DNA from 3 places in the Paenibacillus sp. O199 genome. Region 2 is predicted to be linked to each of the others. Evidence: predicted binding sites of a transcription regulator. Region 2 holds the regulator's gene; each other region holds the start of a gene.
The links. The regulator LexA, encoded in region 2, represses DNA repair genes until DNA is damaged. The targets are predictions, from matches to a motif close to CGAACATATGTTCG.
Positions count from the first base shown of each region.

Region 1 (6,281 bases), on a different contig from region 2:
CAAAACGCTCCATTCTGGAGACACTGGTCCTTACCTCTGTACCATATAATCTACGGCTGGTAGCCGTACGCAGAGGTAACGCCCGATTGCGATAAAAGACCGATCCAAGCAATTGTTTCAGCTGAGGTCTGCTTGTCTCCCGAGAGACATGCCAGTTATAGATCGCCCACCACATTTCAGAAATATCTTCTCCACGGCGCCATCTGCGCAACTGTCCGATGAGATAAGAGAGGCTCTGACCAGGATGAATAACATAAGACCAGTGCACCTCTTCAGCATTTGTAACCGGCGGCTGGGCAAGTAATGGCTGCTCATGTAGACCGAACATCTTACGTACATGTCGTACAATTTCTGAGGGTAGCAATGTTTTCCCTTCATCATCTGCAACGGGATAACTCAGCCATAACTGATTGCTCGCCGCTGTCAGGGCTGTATATATCAGAAAGCGTTCATCCAACATTTGTCTTGTTGCTCCTGGCCCAAGCCCCAAACCTCTCTCCGTCAACAGCAGCCGTTCCTGCTCAGTTAATACACCATCATCTTGAGGGACAGCAGGCAGTTCACCCTCTACTGCACCCAGAATAAATACGTACTTGATACCCTGAAGACGTGTACGATCCATCGATCCAATCAACACTTGATCAAGCGCTGGAGGAACAAGTCCCAGCTTCAGTTCGGTTAATCCGGTCTCCATTAGCCCGGCAAATAAATCGATATCCAGCCGTTCGGCCCCCATCATATCAACCATCTGATCTAATAGATCAAGGACGGCACCCCACATTTGACGATGCTCTCTCGAACGTTCCGGATCACCCTGAGCCTTGGCTTCTGCAGACATCTGATCCAGCTTCCAAGGAATCTCGGCATCTTCCAGTAATCTGTAAAGCGCCGCACATTGGTCTTTAGCTGTCTTTGCCTTGCTCATTCGTTTCTCAAAAGCACCCAGTGGATCAACAATCACCGTACGGCATTTTTCCATTAAGGACAGCATTTGTTCCCGGCCCCGGCTGCGGACATCCTGATCGTTGTCTTCCAGGGACAGGCTGGGTACATACTTCCATGGCTTTCCATCTGTCCAGCGGTATCCGTGAATTCCGCAAGCTAATATATAATTTTCGAGCTGGTCCATATCTTCACGTGTAATGGAACCGCCCCGTGGAAGCAGCAGATCCGTTTTCACACAGCGAAATACATCCTCATAACGCCAGCGACGGCGAACGATATCGAGTGCTGAACGAATAAATTCCGATAATGGATGATGTAGTTCATTTCTTCTCCGATCCAGAAAGACAGGCACGCCATAATCCCTGAATAGAGGCTCAGCAATGTCGGCATATGTATCCAACTGACGAACGAGCACTGCCATATCTCGATAACGCGCACCTTCATCTTGCGCCAGACGACGCATCTCACGAAGTGCTCCTTCCATCTCAGCCCGGCGGTTCTCAGCGGCGTAAAGTCGGACACCCGCATCACGCCCCTCACTCTTCCAGCGGACTCTACGATCAAAGCCAGCCTCCAAATGCGCCAGTCCAGGACTGCCTTCATATCTTGGCAAAACTTCCGGTTGAAGCACGGTTGTCTCATTAAGAACACCCAGATCCTCAGCCATGCCTTTGAGACGTGCATATGCACTCGCTGTGGGATGGAACAGCTCCAGTTCTCCTGGAAGTGCGCCGTGGTCGTAAGCACGATCCAACGTCAATGCAATTGTGACGGAAGAAGCTTGCAGCATCAGTCTTCCAATGACACTCATTTCCTGCGGGGTAAATCCCTGAAATCCATCGATCCAGATCTGTGCATCTTGCAGCAGCGTGCTCTCCGGCAACCGCTCTGTTAGTTCAGTCAACGTGTCTTCATCATCGATATATAGTTCGGTTAATTCTTTTTCATAATCACGGTATATAAGAAGCAAGTCATGCAGCTTGTCTCCCAGAATCGGTGCAGAAGAGGAAGTATTCCATGCGGAAAGTCCTTCTTCCAGTGAAGTGGGGTCAAGTTCATAACGTTTAAACTCACTGTATAGATCATTCAAGTCTCCGATAAATCCCAGCTGACTGCCTGATGCTCCAAACAGCTTCAATTCATCCTTACGACGCTGGAGCACTTTGTAGAGCAGCATTTTTTTACCTTCAGCTCCAATGGGAATACGTGCAGAACCACCTGCCTCCTGCATTACCCGATGGGCCAATCGGCGAAAACCAAGCACTTCAGCACGCATGGTACCTTTTATAGCACCTGAAGAAACCAGTGACTGTTCGGTTCGAAATGAACTCTGTTCCGGGACCAGCAGAATCAGTGGTTTACCTTGCGGTTCCTTTTGTAGCAGGGATGTGATTTCCCGGGTAATCAGCGTACTCTTGCCGCTGCCTGCCCGGCCAATAACGAAGCGTACGGACATGTTTAATCCTCCAAACCATCACGAACAGATTTTAATTCCCAGTATAACATATCTGACTTGGTTCGGAACATACGTTTGCCACTATCCGGCAATTCCAGAGATCATATGCACGAGCATAGCAAAAAGCCCGCAGCTTATGAAAACTGTGGACTCTTTGCGTAAATGTATGTTCGACTTAAATGGAAATCGCTCGATTAATTCTTTTTGCTGCGCACTTCGAAGATGGCAAATTTCAGGTAATGACCTTCGTCTACGCCCAGAATTTGCGGGTGATCCTTACCGGCTGCTTTCCAGTCGATCAGACGCAGTACTTTGCCTGCATCTTCGGCTGCATCCGCAATGGTTTCCAGGAAGAGATCCGGACGCATGTGATATGAACAGCTTGCCGTTACCAGATACCCGCCCTCATTCACCAGCTTCATTCCTTGCAGATTGATATCCTTATATCCACGGCATGCGCCTTTGACTGCTGATTTCGTTTTGGCAAAGGCTGGCGGATCGAGGATAACCACATCAAATGTTTTACCACTGGCTGCAAGCGCCTTGGACGTATCCACTTTCTGTTCGCCAGCACGTGCACGTACGTTACGCTCATCGAGGCCTTTCACCTGCTCACGCAAGTATTGGAATGCATCCGCAACGACAAATTCAACCCGGTCAGTGAAACCGTTCAGCTCTACGTTGGTACGTGCACTTTCAATCGCATGCTCTGAGATATCAAGACATGTTACTTTTTTGGCTCCATATTTGCAGGCGTTCAATGTGAAGCTGCCTGTGTGGGAGAAACATTCCAGCACAGTAGCCCCATCCCAATAAGGGAACGTCACAACCTTGCCACTTTTATTCACAGGAAGCAACTGCTGCGTACCATCCTGCTCGGTCTGTTGGAGCGTAATGCCACTCTTGTAACCCCAACCCTTCATAAGTGGTTCGATGGCTGCACGATTCTCGCGCTGGTCAAAGAAGTACCCTGTCTTCTGGCCTTCTACGATATCCACCTTAATGAGCAATCCATTCTCCGTTACCGTGACATGACGCGGGCACTCCCCGTACAATGGTCCCTTCGTCTGCTCCAAACCTTCCAGTTCACGAATGGATACATCACTGCGTTCATAGATGCCTTCCGGCTGCATTACTTCAATTAGAGCTTGTACAATTGCTTCGCGGCAACGGTCCATACCCAATGTGAGCAATTGAACTACAAGGATGCTGCCAAAACGGTCAACAATCAGTCCTGGCAGGAAATCAGCTTCCCCATAAACAAGACGGTATGCCTCTCCATCCTGGATAAAACGCTCCCGGTGGCGCAAGCAATCGCGGAAACGCGCTGCAAAAAACGCGGTGTCCATCTGTTCAAACTCCAAAGGTTGATAGGCCACGACTCGAACTGTGATTTGAGATGCAGGATTATAGTATCCCGTCGCAAGATAGCGACCTTGGTGATTCAATACGTTGACCAGATCTCCCGGCTCGGGGTTTCCTTCAACAGAGGCAATTTCATTGTTATATATCCATGGATGTGCATGTTCAAGCCGCTTTTTGCGGCTGCGTTCCAGTGTAACTGATGGCAAGATAGATCCACTTCTTTCATAGTTAGTTGAAAAGATAGGCTTGGTGCAAGAGAGACCGCTGCGGTGATGGATTGGACTTCGATAGCTGTTATCCCCAGATTTTTCTGATTCCCTTTCTTGAAAGGGAAAATCCGGGGATAAAGGCGCACGCTTCGCTTCTTCAGTTCCAATTCCATCCCCTCCGCTGCGTTTGCAGAATCTCCGTATCTTTTGAATAGGGGTGCGGTAATTTTGGTGTCCTCTTCTGGGATGAATCAGACTTTCGATCACTGTTTATCCCCAGATTTTTCTGATTCCCTTCTCGAAAGGGAAAATCCGGGGATAAAGGCGCACGTTTCGCTTCTACAGTTCCAATTCCATCCCCTTCGCTACGTTTGCAGAATCTCCGTATCTTTTGATTGGGGGTGCGGTAAATTTGGGTGACCGTTAAGGAAACTTATAGGTCTTTCAAACGCTGTTGAATCCAGAATTCCGTTAGCCTGTCATGGTTGTCCTTATTTACTCATAGGATGAGAATAAGGATATGCACGGAAGGAATGATGTTAACTCATGTTCAGAGATGTTGTGCTGCCCCTGTTATATGGGCTTCTTATCTTTTTTGGTGGGATGAAGCTGATGGAAACAGCCTTACAGCGGATGGCCGGGCCCATGCTGGCTGGATGGCTGGGCCGAGCTACCTCTTCTCCCTGGAAAGGCATGGCTTTTAGCGCAGGCGCTACTGCCCTGCTGCAAAGCAGTACCGCCGTCACCGTACTCACTATTGGACTGGCGAACGCCAGATTAATTACCTACGGACGCACACTTGGTATTATTCTTGGAACCAACATCGGAACGTGCCTGACCACCGAGCTGGTCGGACTGCAGATCGGACGGGTTTCCCTGCCTCTGCTTGCCTTGTCTCTGACAGGCTGGGCCGTCTTTGTTGTGCTTGGTGAACGAAATCAGTTCGCTCCTGAACGCACGCGTCGGACGATGTCTACCATGCAATACAGCTTTCTCGCGTCCGCTGGATTTGCCCTCGTCATGACAGGCATTCAAGTAATGCAATCCATTGCCGTACCCCTGCGAAGTATGGGCGTATTCCAGTGGTTTCTGGATCGCTCAGCAGACAGCTTGTGGTGGGGCTTTCTGGCAGGTGCCTGCCTGACGGCCCTCATTCATAGCAGCGCAGCTGTCATCAGCATGGCCATTACGCTTGCAGCCACAGGCGTACTGCCTGTAGAGATCGGCATCGCCATTGTGATCGGGTCGAACGTGGGGACCTGCATCACCGCCGTGATTGCTGCCGCTGGCGGAGCATCCGCAGGCAAATTTGTCGCAGCCTCCCATGTCGTATTAAACATTGCGGGGGCGCTGCTATTTATGCCGCTGATCGGCCAGCTGCACGCAGCTTCTGCCTGGCTGTCAGCGGATAACGGGGCACAGATTGCGCATGCCCAGACCCTTTTTAACGTCACCAGTTCACTGCTTGCCTTGCCGTTCTGTTACTTGCCAATTTGGCACAAAAAACCACCGGTCTCCACCCCAGTGGCGAAGTCACCCGTGGCCTGATGCTCAAAACTCTCTCAACAAACAGTAGCGTTACGTCATTCAATAGAAAACAGCTATACGTTAATGCCTAATTTGTTCAGCGCCACTCGTAAAATGTCATCGTTATTATCGTATCCACTATGCTGCTGTCTAGACCAAGCTTCTTCCGGAGTGTACCAATCCACACCTTTGATTTCTTCAATCTGAGGCTGCAGGTCGCCGCTTTCCGCTTCAACGAGATAATAATGGACTTCCTTGTCCACCGGACCAAACTCTGCATGCTGATACGTATAGGAAATGATATCGACGGGTTCTACTATTCGGCCGACCATGCCTGTCTCTTCCAGAATCTCACGCAGTGCGGTCTGTTCCACCGTTTCTCCATCTTCCATTTTGCCCTTGGCGAGAGTCGTTTTGCCGTAGCGATCTACAATCAGTTGAATTTGAAGCTTTCCGTCTTCTCCCGTGCGGTAGACGACTCCGCCTGCCGAAATTTCTTTTCTGTTCATGTTGCTCTCCCCCATTACGGAATTGTCTTCATCTTTTTTTTGGAAAAAGAAGGACCTCATCTCCACGGGTACGCTCCCCAAGGAAATGAAATCCTTGTTTCTGACGCCTCGATTACATCGCTGCGGACTTGAGATTTTCTTCCAACACACGAACCAGCGTAGCCTGGCTTTCATTCACACCCGCTTCGGTCACTTTGACACGGCATACCTTGCCGACCATATCCATCGAACCATCAAAGACCAGCTGAATGTAGTTGTCACTGTAACCGT
Region 1 is NZ_LGRP01000025.1:61,113-67,393, reverse strand. Features, by position in the region: gene addB (helicase-exonuclease AddAB subunit AddB) at 1-2,401, opposite strand, end outside; gene A6049_RS25280 (class I SAM-dependent rRNA methyltransferase) at 2,596-3,972, opposite strand; gene A6049_RS25275 (Na/Pi cotransporter family protein) at 4,522-5,523, shown strand; gene A6049_RS25270 (NUDIX hydrolase) at 5,577-6,011, opposite strand; gene mtaB (tRNA (N(6)-L-threonylcarbamoyladenosine(37)-C(2))-methylthiotransferase MtaB) at 6,124-6,281, opposite strand, start outside.
Region 1: a site for LexA is predicted at 2,466-2,479, ahead of addB (helicase-exonuclease AddAB subunit AddB). Genes of this name have one in related genera too.

Region 2 (6,281 bases):
AGCCTCCTAATTCAATTGGACACTCGAAGCCACCTCAGATACACTAAATGAAATGAGGAGAGCGTCCATGAAAAGATGGAAACGGGAGGTTACAGTCCCATCACACAAGTTGAAAACAGCATTAATCAATCCTCAGTATGATCCTTCACAGACTTACGTTTCTCGGTTGGAGCGTCCAGAATGGGTAGCTGTAGGAATGATGGGAAAACTTCTGGTAAGAGATGATGGCACATGTCGAGAGAACGGGTACTGTATTCCTAATGCTGAAGGTGTTGCAACTGAAGCAATTGAGAGATATCGGGTATTGGAAAGAACTGAACCAAATCAAATTAGAATAGTTGTGAAATAGTAAATTAACAAAAGGGATGACAACTAAGTTATAAGTCCAATCTTCCAGACGATGGGCTTTTTTGTATTCTGGGATCGTCACACAGATGGTGTTTAATCTTTTGACTACGAAAAGATAAAGGGCATATTTACATAATTTACAGGCCAAACAGGACAGTCAAACTTGTCAGAAGCGAAGAAGATTACAGTTGGATTAAGATTGAAGAGATAATTGCAGCCGCTTTATAATTAAGTCGAGCCTCGGGATTTTTTCATGGCTCGATTGCTTTCTTCTATATATAAGTAACTTATAAGCAATTTTTATTTTGAATAAAGCATTGATATTTGATTCGTATAGCTTTGGGGGACGTCCCCCAACTTATGAAAACTTATGATCAGATTTGAATGTGCGATGTTGCATTTATCCCTAGTAATGCCCGTTTTTATTGAGATATGCCAACATATGAAACCAACGTACATAAAACGTACACAAGTCCACCAATGGGAACGCGATCAATATATCACGTTGTACTAATAGCTGAATCCCTTGGCGATCTAGCGCTGAGGGGTTTTTCTTTTCTGTGGGCAAGGAGATATAAAAAAAGCTAGGTAGAATATTATTCTACCTAGCTTTATGTCTATAGGAGCTCAGTCCTTAATTTCTAATAAATAATGCTCATATAACTTGTTAATTGAAGAGTTCGAAAGCAAGTGAGTGACTGCTTCAATCGATTCTCTCTTCCAATCAAACCAGCGCATTTCTTTTAACTTCATGATTTCTTCTTCTGAGAAACGCTTTCTAACTTCTTTTGCAGGATTTCCACCAACGATTGTATAAGGGGCGACATCTTTTGTTACAACTGAGCCTGCTGCAACAATTGCACCTTCACCAATGGTAACACCCGGCATAATCATTGCATTCATGCCGATCCATGCATCGCTTTCTATAATGGTATCTCCCTTGGGTGAGAAGGAATGGCTAATTTGATCAGCGAACGGATAAACAGTGATCCACTCCGCATGATGATTGTTATTTCCTCCCATAAGAATAACAACACCGGCTGCGATACATACATAATTACCAATAATCAATCGATCTATTTGCCAACCAAATTCCTCAGTGGGGTTGAATAAGCTCCTCGATTTGTCATCTCCCCATAAATATCTCACGCATCCGTCTTCAAAAGATGAATTGTTATCATAATAACCGGAGTAATAAGAGTAATCGCCGACTTCGATTAATGGATTGGTTACAATATCCTTTAAATACTTAATTTCAGACCAGTGATTAAATTGGTTTATATTCATTTTAGTTTCCTCGCTTCTAAGTTTTATTTCTGAGTAACTTAGAAGCGTGATGCGGTAGCCACATTCTTTAGTTTTTTTAGACGACGAATCATCTGAATCATCCTTCCTTAAGATATGAGGGCGATTATAACAATGACCTCTTTTTTTGTCAATCCTATTCTAATAAAGAGATGTCAGTGTGTATCCTCCCTCAAAGTGTATATAATGAAGAAAAAATTCAGGAAGAGAAAATATAAACAGAACACGTGTCCACCATTTGGAAGGATGGATACATCACGTTGGATTAAAACAGGAACGGAAATAAGAATGTAAAGAGGAAGCTAGTATACGTAGAATAAGTCTTAGCATATTAGTGTTAAGGCTTTTTATGTAGTCAATAAGAAATAGAATGGTTAATTAAATTATGATCATATCGTCGAAGCGAGAGTGCGTTTTAATTGTTTGCTCTGTTTTTACAGTATCTATATGTTGATAGTTTCATATAATTGCGTTATAATTTATTTATGTTTTTAGAAATTAAATTTTGAACAATTAATTGGAGATGTTAATATGGAACAAGAGAAGCGATTGGTTGCCGCACAACGGACATTTTTTTATACAGGTCAGACTAAGTCTATTGAGTACCGTATTCGTGCTCTTCAGCAATTAAGACAGGGAATTGAGAAATATCAGCAACGTATTCTTGACGCACTTCGTGCGGATCTAAATAAATCTGAAGCAGAGGCTTATGGCTCTGAGATTCGGATCGTGTTGGGTGAACTAGATTTTGCATTGGAACATTTGGAGCAATGGGCTACACCAAAACCTGTGCCTACAAATTCTGCTATACCTGATGGAACAAGCTTAATTTATCCTGAACCTTATGGAGTTGCTCTTATTATTGCACCATGGAACTATCCGTTCCAACTGGCTTTCGGCCCTCTAATTGGAGCCATTGCTGCGGGTAACTGTGCCATTATTAAGCCGTCTGAATTAACCCCAGCCGTGTCACGTCTGACTTATGATTTGATTCATGAGATATTTCCTAGTGAGTACCTGGCAGTTATGGAAGGGGAAGTCGAGACGAGTACGGCATTGTTGAAAGAAAAGTTTGATTATATTTTCTTTACAGGCAGTACAGGTGTTGGCCGCATTGTTATGAAGGCAGCTGCTGAGCATTTGACTCCAGTTACGTTAGAACTAGGTGGTAAGAGTCCGGTCATTGTCCACCAGGATGCAGATTTGAAGCTGGCAGCTCAGCGCATTGTGCGCGGTAAATTCCTGAATGCTGGGCAAACCTGTGTCGCTCCAGACTATTTGCTTGTGCACGAGGAAGTACATGACAAATTATTGGAATTGATCGGTGCAGAAATTCAGGATAAATTTGGAGACGATGTGATGAGAAATGCTGATTTCCCGCACATTGTCAACGCACGTAACTTTGATCGTTTATCGGTGTTACTCCAAGATGGCAAAACAATGATCGGTGGACATTCTGAACGTGATCAGCTGCTCATTGAACCAACAGTACTGGGCGAAGTGGATTGGAAATCCCCAGTGATGCAAGAAGAGATCTTTGGTCCAGTTCTTCCTGTATTTAAGTATACCGACCTCAATCCCTTGCTAGATGAGATTGTCCGCCGTCCAAAACCACTGGCATTATATCTCTTCACTCAGGATGAGGATCTGCAGAATCAGGTTCTGAATCAAGTATCTTTTGGTGGTGGTTGCATTAATGATACATTGTCTCATATGACATCACATTATCTTCCGTTTGGCGGCGTAGGAGAAAGTGGAATGGGTTCCTACCATGGTCAACAGAGTTTTGATGTGTTCTCTCATCATAAAAGCATTCTTAAACGCAGCGAATAATCTACTAACGTAGAACAATATAAGTTGTATAAAAAAAAAAGAGGTTGTCCCGTTGAACGGGACAACCTCTTTATGTATCTTATTGTGAGACTTCTGTACAAATTCAATACATATTAATGAATATCACGGAAAAGGCCAATGACTTTGCCCAGGATGCTAACGTGTTTCAAACGCAACGGTTCAAAAGTCGAATTTTCCGGTTGAAGACGAATATGATCTTTCTCTTTGTAGAACGTTTTTACCGTTGCTTCATCGTCTTCAGTCATGGCTACTACGATATCGCCGTTATCTGCAGTTTGCTGCTGACGTACGATAACATAGTCTCCGTTAACAATGCCTGCTTCAACCATACTGTCTCCCACGACCGAAAGCATAAATACTTTCTGTTCGCCTACATAATGCGTAGGAAGAGGGAAGTAATCTTCGATATTTTCTGTTGCTGTGATCGGAACCCCTGCAGTAACTTTACCCACGACAGGAATGCGAGCAACGCTGTGAGCAAACTGATGTGAATGCTCTGACTCTTCCTGGCTGAGAAGTTCAATGGCTCTTGGTTTGGTTGGGTCACGTCTAATCAGACCTTTCTTCTCCAAACGATCCAGATGTCCATGTACTGTAGAGCTGGAAGCCAACCCAACGGCTTCACCAATTTCGCGTACGGAAGGAGGATACCCCTTCAACCGGACTTCATTGCGTATAAACTCCAGAATAGCCTGTTGCCTGCTGGATATCTTCGACATACCGTATCAACCCCATTTTAGTAACGTTTGGGAAAATTATAACATAGAACCTCCGTTCGTACAAACATAAGTTCTAAATAAAATGCCATAAAATCAATGTTTTTTTGCAAATTAAGATGAAAATTTTCTTTTGGTCTAATCAAATACTGCAAATGACAATTCCAATACAATAGAAGAAAGATAATAGAATGTAGTATCAACAAAAAAAAGCGAACAATTGTTCTAAAAAGTTATTGTACAAAACATGTGTTCGTGTTATATTAATTTCAACAGGATAGGAACAAACGTTTGGAGGTCGATATTTAATGAGATATTCTACTTATCAAAGTATTTACGAACCGGTGCATTCAGAAGTGGTTGAAACTAACATAAGGAATTTTAAAAAGGTTTTTGCAAAAGGTAATGTCCCAACTTGGGTCTTGAAATTAATAATCGTAAGCTTAATTATACTGGTTGGATGCAGTACAGTATTGACTGTGTTCGCTGGCAATGAGAACGATCTGTTGCCTGGGGGGAAGATGGCAGTTTCACAAGGAGATACGCTATGGAGTATATCATTGGATCACAAACCTGAAACAATGGATACACGTGTATATATAGAAGCAATCAAGAAAGTGAATCAACTTCATTCAACTTCAATACAGGTGGGGCAAGTCTTAATACTGCCTCAATTCACAGATTAAAGCTGCATATCCACACGCGCTAATGCGTGTCAGCTTGACAAGCTGCCCTTAACATGTCAAAGTTAATATGACTTTGTATTTTTGGAGGGGACAAGCTTGGATATAGATAGTCTGGTAGCACGTATTAATGAATTGGCCCGTAAGCAAAAATCCACTGGATTGACAGAGGAAGAGCTCGCTGAACGTGCCAAACTTAGAGAAATCTATTTGAATAACATTCGAAGCAATTTCAGACAACAACTGGATACGATTGAAATTGTAGATGATGAGAACGATCAAGGCCACCAAGGCAAACTCAAACATTAAGGAAACCTAATGATATCATTATGATATTTAGGTTTTTTCCTGTTATCTAGAGGTTGCAAATTATAGGGGGAAATGTTGGTTTGCAATTATGTAAGCCGATACAAAGAACATCTAAGGGGGATTCTCATGTCGCGTTCGTTCGAGAGAACGGTTCGAAAAAATTCTAAGCAGTTGAATCAGCAACGTAAAAAAAGCGGTAAACCGGTTTCTGGCACACCAGGTGAGGACGTATTTAAAGGACGCAGTCTTCTGTTTCCTATTTTTCTGATCGGACTAGCATTCCTGTACCTCTTTATGAGTACATTTCTTGTCAAAGCTCCGATGACCACTTGGGACTGGGTGACCTTGTTGCTGTATGTATTTTTGGCAATCATCTTCATGCTCCGTCGTCCTTATGTCAAAATAGGAAGTAACCGGATTTTGACGACAAAAGGGAACCGTGAGCGTTCAATTGGAGTCGACGATATCGTGAAATTCAGAATTGAGCCAGGTACGGTTGTGATTGAGCATAATGCACGAGGTAAGAGATGGGTATTTACCAAACTACTGAATCGTTATGATACTGATGCAATTACTGAACGTCTTCTGAAATTCGCCAAAGCACATCAGATCACCGTGGAAACATACGAGAAAAAGTAATTTTGCATAAAGGGGAAGATGACCGAAATGGCGTTAAAAGCGATTTTGTTCGACCTAGATGATACTTTACTGTGGGATGAGCGCAGTGTTCGAGAGGCCTTTCATGAGACTTGCTTGATCGCAGCTCAAGAGACGGGCGTTAAACCCGAAGACCTTGAAGAAGCTGTTCGTAATGAGGCACGTAATCTGTATGAGTCTTATGAAACTTTTTCGTTTACCAAAATGATTGGGATTAACCCGTTTGAAGGTCTTTGGGCTAACTTCACGGGTGGGGATCAGCCTGAGTTTCGCCAGTTGGAGCAGCTTGCACCCGCATATCGTAAAGAGTCATGGCGTCGTGGCTTGTTAAAGTTGGGTGTTGATCGTGAAGATCTGGCGGAACAACTCGCCATACAATTTGGGGCGGAGCGGAGATCAAGACCCCATG
Region 2 is NZ_LGRP01000001.1:309,365-315,645, reverse strand. Features, by position in the region: gene A6049_RS01375 (peptidase G2 autoproteolytic cleavage domain-containing protein) at 68-349, shown strand; gene A6049_RS01370 (CatB-related O-acetyltransferase) at 976-1,635, opposite strand; gene A6049_RS01365 (aldehyde dehydrogenase) at 2,185-3,486, shown strand; gene lexA (transcriptional repressor LexA) at 3,600-4,226, opposite strand; gene A6049_RS01355 (LysM peptidoglycan-binding domain-containing protein) at 4,532-4,909, shown strand; gene A6049_RS01350 (DUF896 domain-containing protein) at 5,006-5,215, shown strand; gene A6049_RS01345 (hypothetical protein) at 5,342-5,854, shown strand; gene A6049_RS01340 (HAD family hydrolase) at 5,882-6,281, shown strand, end outside.

Region 3 (6,281 bases), on a different contig from region 2:
CCTGGAAGAAATCATCGTATTTGTCCTTCGAATATTATTCATTCCAATCCCCTCTTTCGCAGAGTCAGCCGTTTTTTTCTTTACGGTGGTGTACTCTACAAGGGGCGCTAAGTATAAGAGAGATCGTAACGTTTCCAGATCGTCCTTGGGGAAATTATCCTTCGGGAACTCATGGTATCCTGATCCTTTCTGTCTGTTGGTGGTTAGCTGTGCCAATTAAACTGATGAATATTACACCATGCATAAGACCATATAAACTTTACACTTAACCACTTCGATTGCAGTACCCTCTTTCGATCGCTGTTATCCCCGGATTTTTTGATTCCCTTTTCCTAAGGGAAAAATCCTGTGATAAAGGCGAACACTTCGTTTCTTCAGACGGGTTCTGCACTCTACGTTCTCGTGTAAAAATTTAGTTCGCCTTCTATAGACACATGTAACGTTCAATTCAGTTTAAAAATCTAAGCTAACTTGCTTGTTCTTCTATTATATAACACCGATGTGATTGGGTCGAAACAGCAGACCCTTCAAATAAGAGCAAAAAGCACACTCTTGCCTGCATGAGCCGCCAAACAGCCACACCAGGACAAGCTTCTCTACCTAATGGTGCTACCTGCTCCTTCATTCTATGACTGAAGCTTCCAAATATAACTGTCCAGTCACCCAACTGTGACAATTTGGGTCCATTTTTTATTTTTCCGCGGATTTTAAAGGAATCATTTCCCTCTTGCACATACACTATAGCAAATGTAATCGGCTTATCTTGGGTCCAGTTAAACGTTTCCAGACTTACTCTGCTGTTTATGGTATAATATAACAATTGAATCCCACTACCCGTTTAAGCGAGGCGGATTATGAAAACGTTAAAGCCAAGAGTCTTTATTGGCTGCTCGCTGGAAGCGAAGCCGATTGCAGCCGCAGTACACGAAAACTTGCGTTTCTCGGCCGAAGTTACCCCTTGGTACTCCGGAGTTTTTAATCCAAGCAGCTATACCATGGACGATTTGGAAGCAGAAGTGCGTACAACAGACTTTGCCATTTTTATTTTTCATCCGGATGATATATCGAAAATTCGTGGGAAGTACTATGCCTCTGTCCGTGATAATACAATGCTGGAAATGGGTTTGTTTATGGGTCGGTTAGGACGAAAGCGTATTTTTTTCATTCTTCCAGAGGATATTACTGACATCAAAGACGCCAGCAAGATCGAAGGTTTACGTATGCCCACAGATCTGCTGGGGTTAAATCCACTGGTTTATGAAATTCGTTCAGACGGGAAATGGGCGCCAGCCGTCTCGGTGGCCTGTTCCAAAATCGCCGACAGCATCGAAGAACAGGGGCGATGGAGCGATCCCGAAGTGGAAAAAATTATCGAGAAGCACAAAAGGTCTGAGGGTGAAGCCCGATTACAGTTGCTCAAGCTGCTGCGATTCTTCAGGGAGTTACTGCGTACCCGCAAAGCAGATTCGGTTATGTTGGAGCGAATGAGCGATGCACTTCGAAGTGCATTTGTATCCCTTCCTCCATTTGCCGTGCGTGGGACTGCCATATACCGTACAGATGACAGTGGTCATATTGAACAATTATGTGGTAACGTTGGGGAACCGGGAAGAAAATATAACTTGTCCGCCAATGACGACAAGCAGCCCGATGATCCGAAGCGCATTCTGGTCATTGATTCTTACCTGGAGAACAAAATCAAGATCAACCTCTATGACGATTATCTTGAGAAAGAGTATCTGCTATGCTATCCTGTAGCCAAGAGGTATGTAATCACAGTCCATATTATTGGACATATTGAAGCGGATGAGGCGATATTTCAGCAGATGGATTTGGAGAACCGTCATCTGTTCAACGCCATCAACGATTTGTTAGGAGGCGAACCGGAATGAAACCGGAAACGAAAAAAATAAGCAAGCGCTGGGGCAGCGACAAAAAGGTACGCCTCAGTTCTGCGCCCGAATCATCACGACCGGTTCCGGAACCCAAGGAAGAAGATCGTTTCCACAAACCGGCCGTACCGCTGACTACGATTGGCCCTTCCCTGAAGGGTAAGGAAAGACCTTACAAAGTGATTCTGGAAAAAGAGGCTCTTTACGAGAAGCCTCAGTATCTGGCTTAACCGCTTTATGCTCATATACAACTCTGCCGTCTGGTTCGGTAGATCATCTGGCCCCGCCGCCCAAGGCAGGGGCTTTTTTGTTGCAACACTTTGGCAACCCTTCATAACATTCGCTAGTACCAACGGACTAAAAGCTCTTCACCTATTCGGCTGATGCATTAAGTCATTTTCTTTATGCCCTTAGGTTTCCTGCAAAACCCAAAAATTATACCTTATTTTGGAGAAGGCTTGTCCCTATTTCACCGCCTACAACCTCAGCATAAATCGCATATGTGCTACTTCCAATATTTCTCGGTTGTATTGTGTATCATCATTGCATATATTGATTATAATATAAGAACATACGTTCTGTAAATAAGAACATGTCCGAATTCAAGGTTAAGGAAGTGAAAGTATGTCATCATCCCCTTCCGCCCCATCCCCTGCGGATGAAGACCACCGATTGATTAAAAGCATGGTTGTACGCACTCTTCTGCTGGATGTGCTTGAACGGGATATTCGCACACTGGATACGTTGCAGCTCAAAATGCCAGAGGTCTACATTCTGTCTCTAACCCGCATTCAGAATGATGTACTTAAGGAAATGCTTACGCTTCGCAAACAAATGAGAACTCGTGGCGTCAAGGTTCTGGAGGAGAAACGGCAAGTTGATGGAATCGAAACCCAGTACCTGTGCAGAGGCTATTTGCAGCGGTTCTATATGCTGTGGACGTTCGCGCGGAATGAAGTCAAAAAAGAGCTTAGTCGGCATCTGGATATGGATTTGACCCAGCCGATATAGCTAATTCATCTGCTTAATGTACCCTTCATCGTTTGAATTCACATTTCTTTCTTAGTCCACTTGGTTCACTTACTCCTTAGACTCCTCACCCTTCTGCCTAATCGAAACAGGTTGACCCGGTGAGGCTGAGTTCATTAAGATGGAATAGACTTGTCTGTACATTCCGTTCAGACTTGTAATGAAAATGGATTCCTATAAGCAACAAGCCTGCCTGCCATTAAAGGCGGACAGACTTGTTCATTGGGAATTGCTTTCAACGTCTTATCAATCAAGGAGCTGTACTTCATGGACTTGAATTCGCATTTAATTAATAATCAAACACCCGCACATACAGGCATTGCCGCAAATGTTACTGAGCTGATAGGCCAGACACCTGCCGTCAGACTGAACAGACTTACAGGTAGCGATTCCGCTGACGTATACGTCAAGCTGGAATACTTCAATCCGAGCGGCAGCGTCAAAGACCGTGCCGCCTATAACCTGATCGTTCAGGCTGAACGGGCAGAACTACTGCTTCCCGGCGCAACCATTATCGAACCAACCAGCGGCAATACCGGCATCGGTCTTGCAATGAATGCTGCTGCCAAGGGATATAAGGCCATTCTGATCATGCCGGACAACATGTCCAAGGAACGCATCAACATTCTGAAAGCCTATGGCGCAGATGTCGTGCTCACCCCTGCCGCAGAACGGATGCCTGGCGCGATTCGCAAGGCCAAAGAACTTCAGGCCGACATTCCGGGAAGTTTCATTCCCCAGCAATTCGAGAATCAAGCGAACCCGGACATCCACCGGATCACCACGGCTCCCGAAATTATGCAGCAGATGGAAGGCAAGCTGGACGCCTTTATCGCCACGGCGGGAACAGGCGGTACGATCACCGGAACGGGAGAAGAACTGCGTAAGCAGCTGCCGGACATTCGTATCTATGCGGTAGAGCCGAAAGGTTCACCTGTGCTGTCCGGCGGCGAGCCCGGACCCCACAAGCTCGTCGGTACAAGTCCGGGGTTCATTCCGGACATTCTGAATACCGACGTGTGGGATGCCATTATCCAGGTGTCCGATGAGGATGCACTGGATACGATGCGGCAGCTTGCTGCCCGGGAAGGGCTGCTACTCGGCCCTTCCTCTGGCGCTTCGGTGTGGGCCTCCCTGCGCATCGCGCGGGAACTGGGGCCGGGTCACCGAGTGCTCTGCATTGCGCCCGATACCGGGGAACGGTATTTGAGCATGGGTATTTTTTAACAAAGAAAAACTCTTACACAAGTTAAAGACTCCCCTCCAAAATGAGCGCTTGATCACAGCTGGACGTTGAATCCGTAGCGTACAAGTACTTATTCTGGAAAGGAGCCAGTTAAGTTAAATATTCTAAATATAGAACTAGTGTGTCAGGGTTGTCCATTCTACACCTTCGGGAAGCAGAGCCGCAATGCGGTCTTTTGCTTCCTTTTTGGTATACAGCGATTCATCGAGAATGACCGCAGAACCGGAATCCGTGCTCGTCCGAATCAGACGTCCAAGACCTTGCTTTACACGCAGCAGCATGTATGGAAGATCGATCTCTTCATAAGGTGCCGCTGACGCTGTGCGTTTTGCATTGAATACAGGGTCCTGTGGTGGATACGGGAGCGACCAGATCATGACATTGGATAATGACGGTCCTGGAACGTCCAGACCTTCCCACAGATTGACGGAGCACAGTACACTCTCCTCATCCTCCTGGAAAGCGGCAATCAGGTCACTAATCTCCCGATCTCCCTCATACATAAAGCGTAACCCTTGAGCCTCAGGGACATGAACAATGTCCTGCTTGAATGCACGCAGCTCTTCCATCGTACGGAACAGAATCAGGGCACGACCCCCACTCTCCTGAAGCAACGTTACGGCGTCACGCAACCGATTTTCATTTTCCGGGTGACCAGGTACGGTTTCATCTGTAATCTTCATCTGCATTTTGTCCGCATAGTCATATGGAGAAGCCACGGAGAACGATACAAAATCATCAATCCCCAGACTGTCTGCCACATAACGGAATGAATTATCCACAGATAACGTTGCGGATGAGAAGACAATCGGAATGCCTGTGTTGAACACACGCTCGTTCAGAATTTCCTTCACGGTACGCGGCATGATCGATAAGGTTGTCTCGTCATCGCTCTGTTCAGCCCAGCAGATGTACCCATCTTCCTTACGGAACAACGCAAGGGCAGACTGAATCATGTCCAGATGTTCTTCCACTACACGCATCTGATAGCCGTCCAGCGAGAACAATCCGCTCTCAAATACCAATTCTTCGCCGATCGCATCCAATACGCTGGTCAGTCGTTCAATCTCCCGCAGCAACGGCGGTTCTACCCGCACTTCTTTCCGTTCCGATCCGGGAATGGCTACCGTATACGTATCCAGCAACGCGAACAGTCGCTCACTGCTCTCTATCGCTTCATCCACACGCTCGGCGAGGGATTCACGAATCTCACCTTCAAGCAGGCGAGTGACGAGTTCCTCGAAGATGCGGTGTTTCAATTTGTAGCTCAGTGCGTTCAGGGCCGCTTCTTCCAGCAAATGTCCTTCATCAAATACAACCGAGCTGTGATCAGGCAGCAATGGCAATTGTCCCTCGCGTTTGCGCGCTTCATAGGTCCACACATGCTCCATATAGTAATCATGGGAACAGATGATGATGTCCTTGGAACGGCGGTAGTGGTCACGTGATAACGTCAGACCACAGCGTTGACGTTTGGGACAAACGAAGCAATCCTGGAACGGGTCCCAGTTAATTTTATTCCACTGGCGATCATTCAGATGTGGATACTGTTTACGGTCACCATACGGATGGAAGGCCTGAAGCGTACCCGGCGTATTCACAAAATCCGGAAGGCTCTCATGCACCTCTTCGATCACCTGCGCATCCTCGTCCGCAAATCTCATCGCACTTAATTTATTCAGACAGACGTATTGGTCAGGTGATTTTCCCAGACGTGCATCCACTTCCAAGTCCAGATGTGCAGCCAGCTTCGCAATATCTCCGCCGGGCTTCACAAGCTGTTCAATCAAGGACTCATCAGCACAGGCAATCACCGCCGGTTTACCCGTATAACGTGCATAACAGACCGCGTAGAGCAGATAGACTAGTGTCTTGCCTGTCCCCACACCAGCCTCAGCCATAATGGTCTTTTTATCTCCATAGGCCCGTTCGAGCTGGTACGCCATAAAAATCTGTTCATCCCGTACCTCGAAGCCAGACTCAGGCAAAATATCGTAAAAAACATCGGCAACCCATTCCCCGAGACGGGATACAAAGGGCTCTGCCGGATCATATGCAAAAGGATAACGTTGTGTAGACAATCCTAGGTCAGCCTCCATTCTTAGACAAGCGGT
Region 3 is NZ_LGRP01000009.1:159,493-165,773, reverse strand. Features, by position in the region: gene A6049_RS16195 (nucleotide-binding protein) at 855-1,892, shown strand; gene A6049_RS16190 (hypothetical protein) at 1,889-2,122, shown strand; gene A6049_RS16185 (YhjD family protein) at 2,517-2,903, shown strand; gene cysK (cysteine synthase A) at 3,189-4,148, shown strand; gene A6049_RS16175 (ATP-dependent DNA helicase) at 4,284-6,266, opposite strand.
Region 3: a site for LexA is predicted at 2,459-2,472, ahead of A6049_RS16185 (YhjD family protein). Genes of this name have one in related genera too.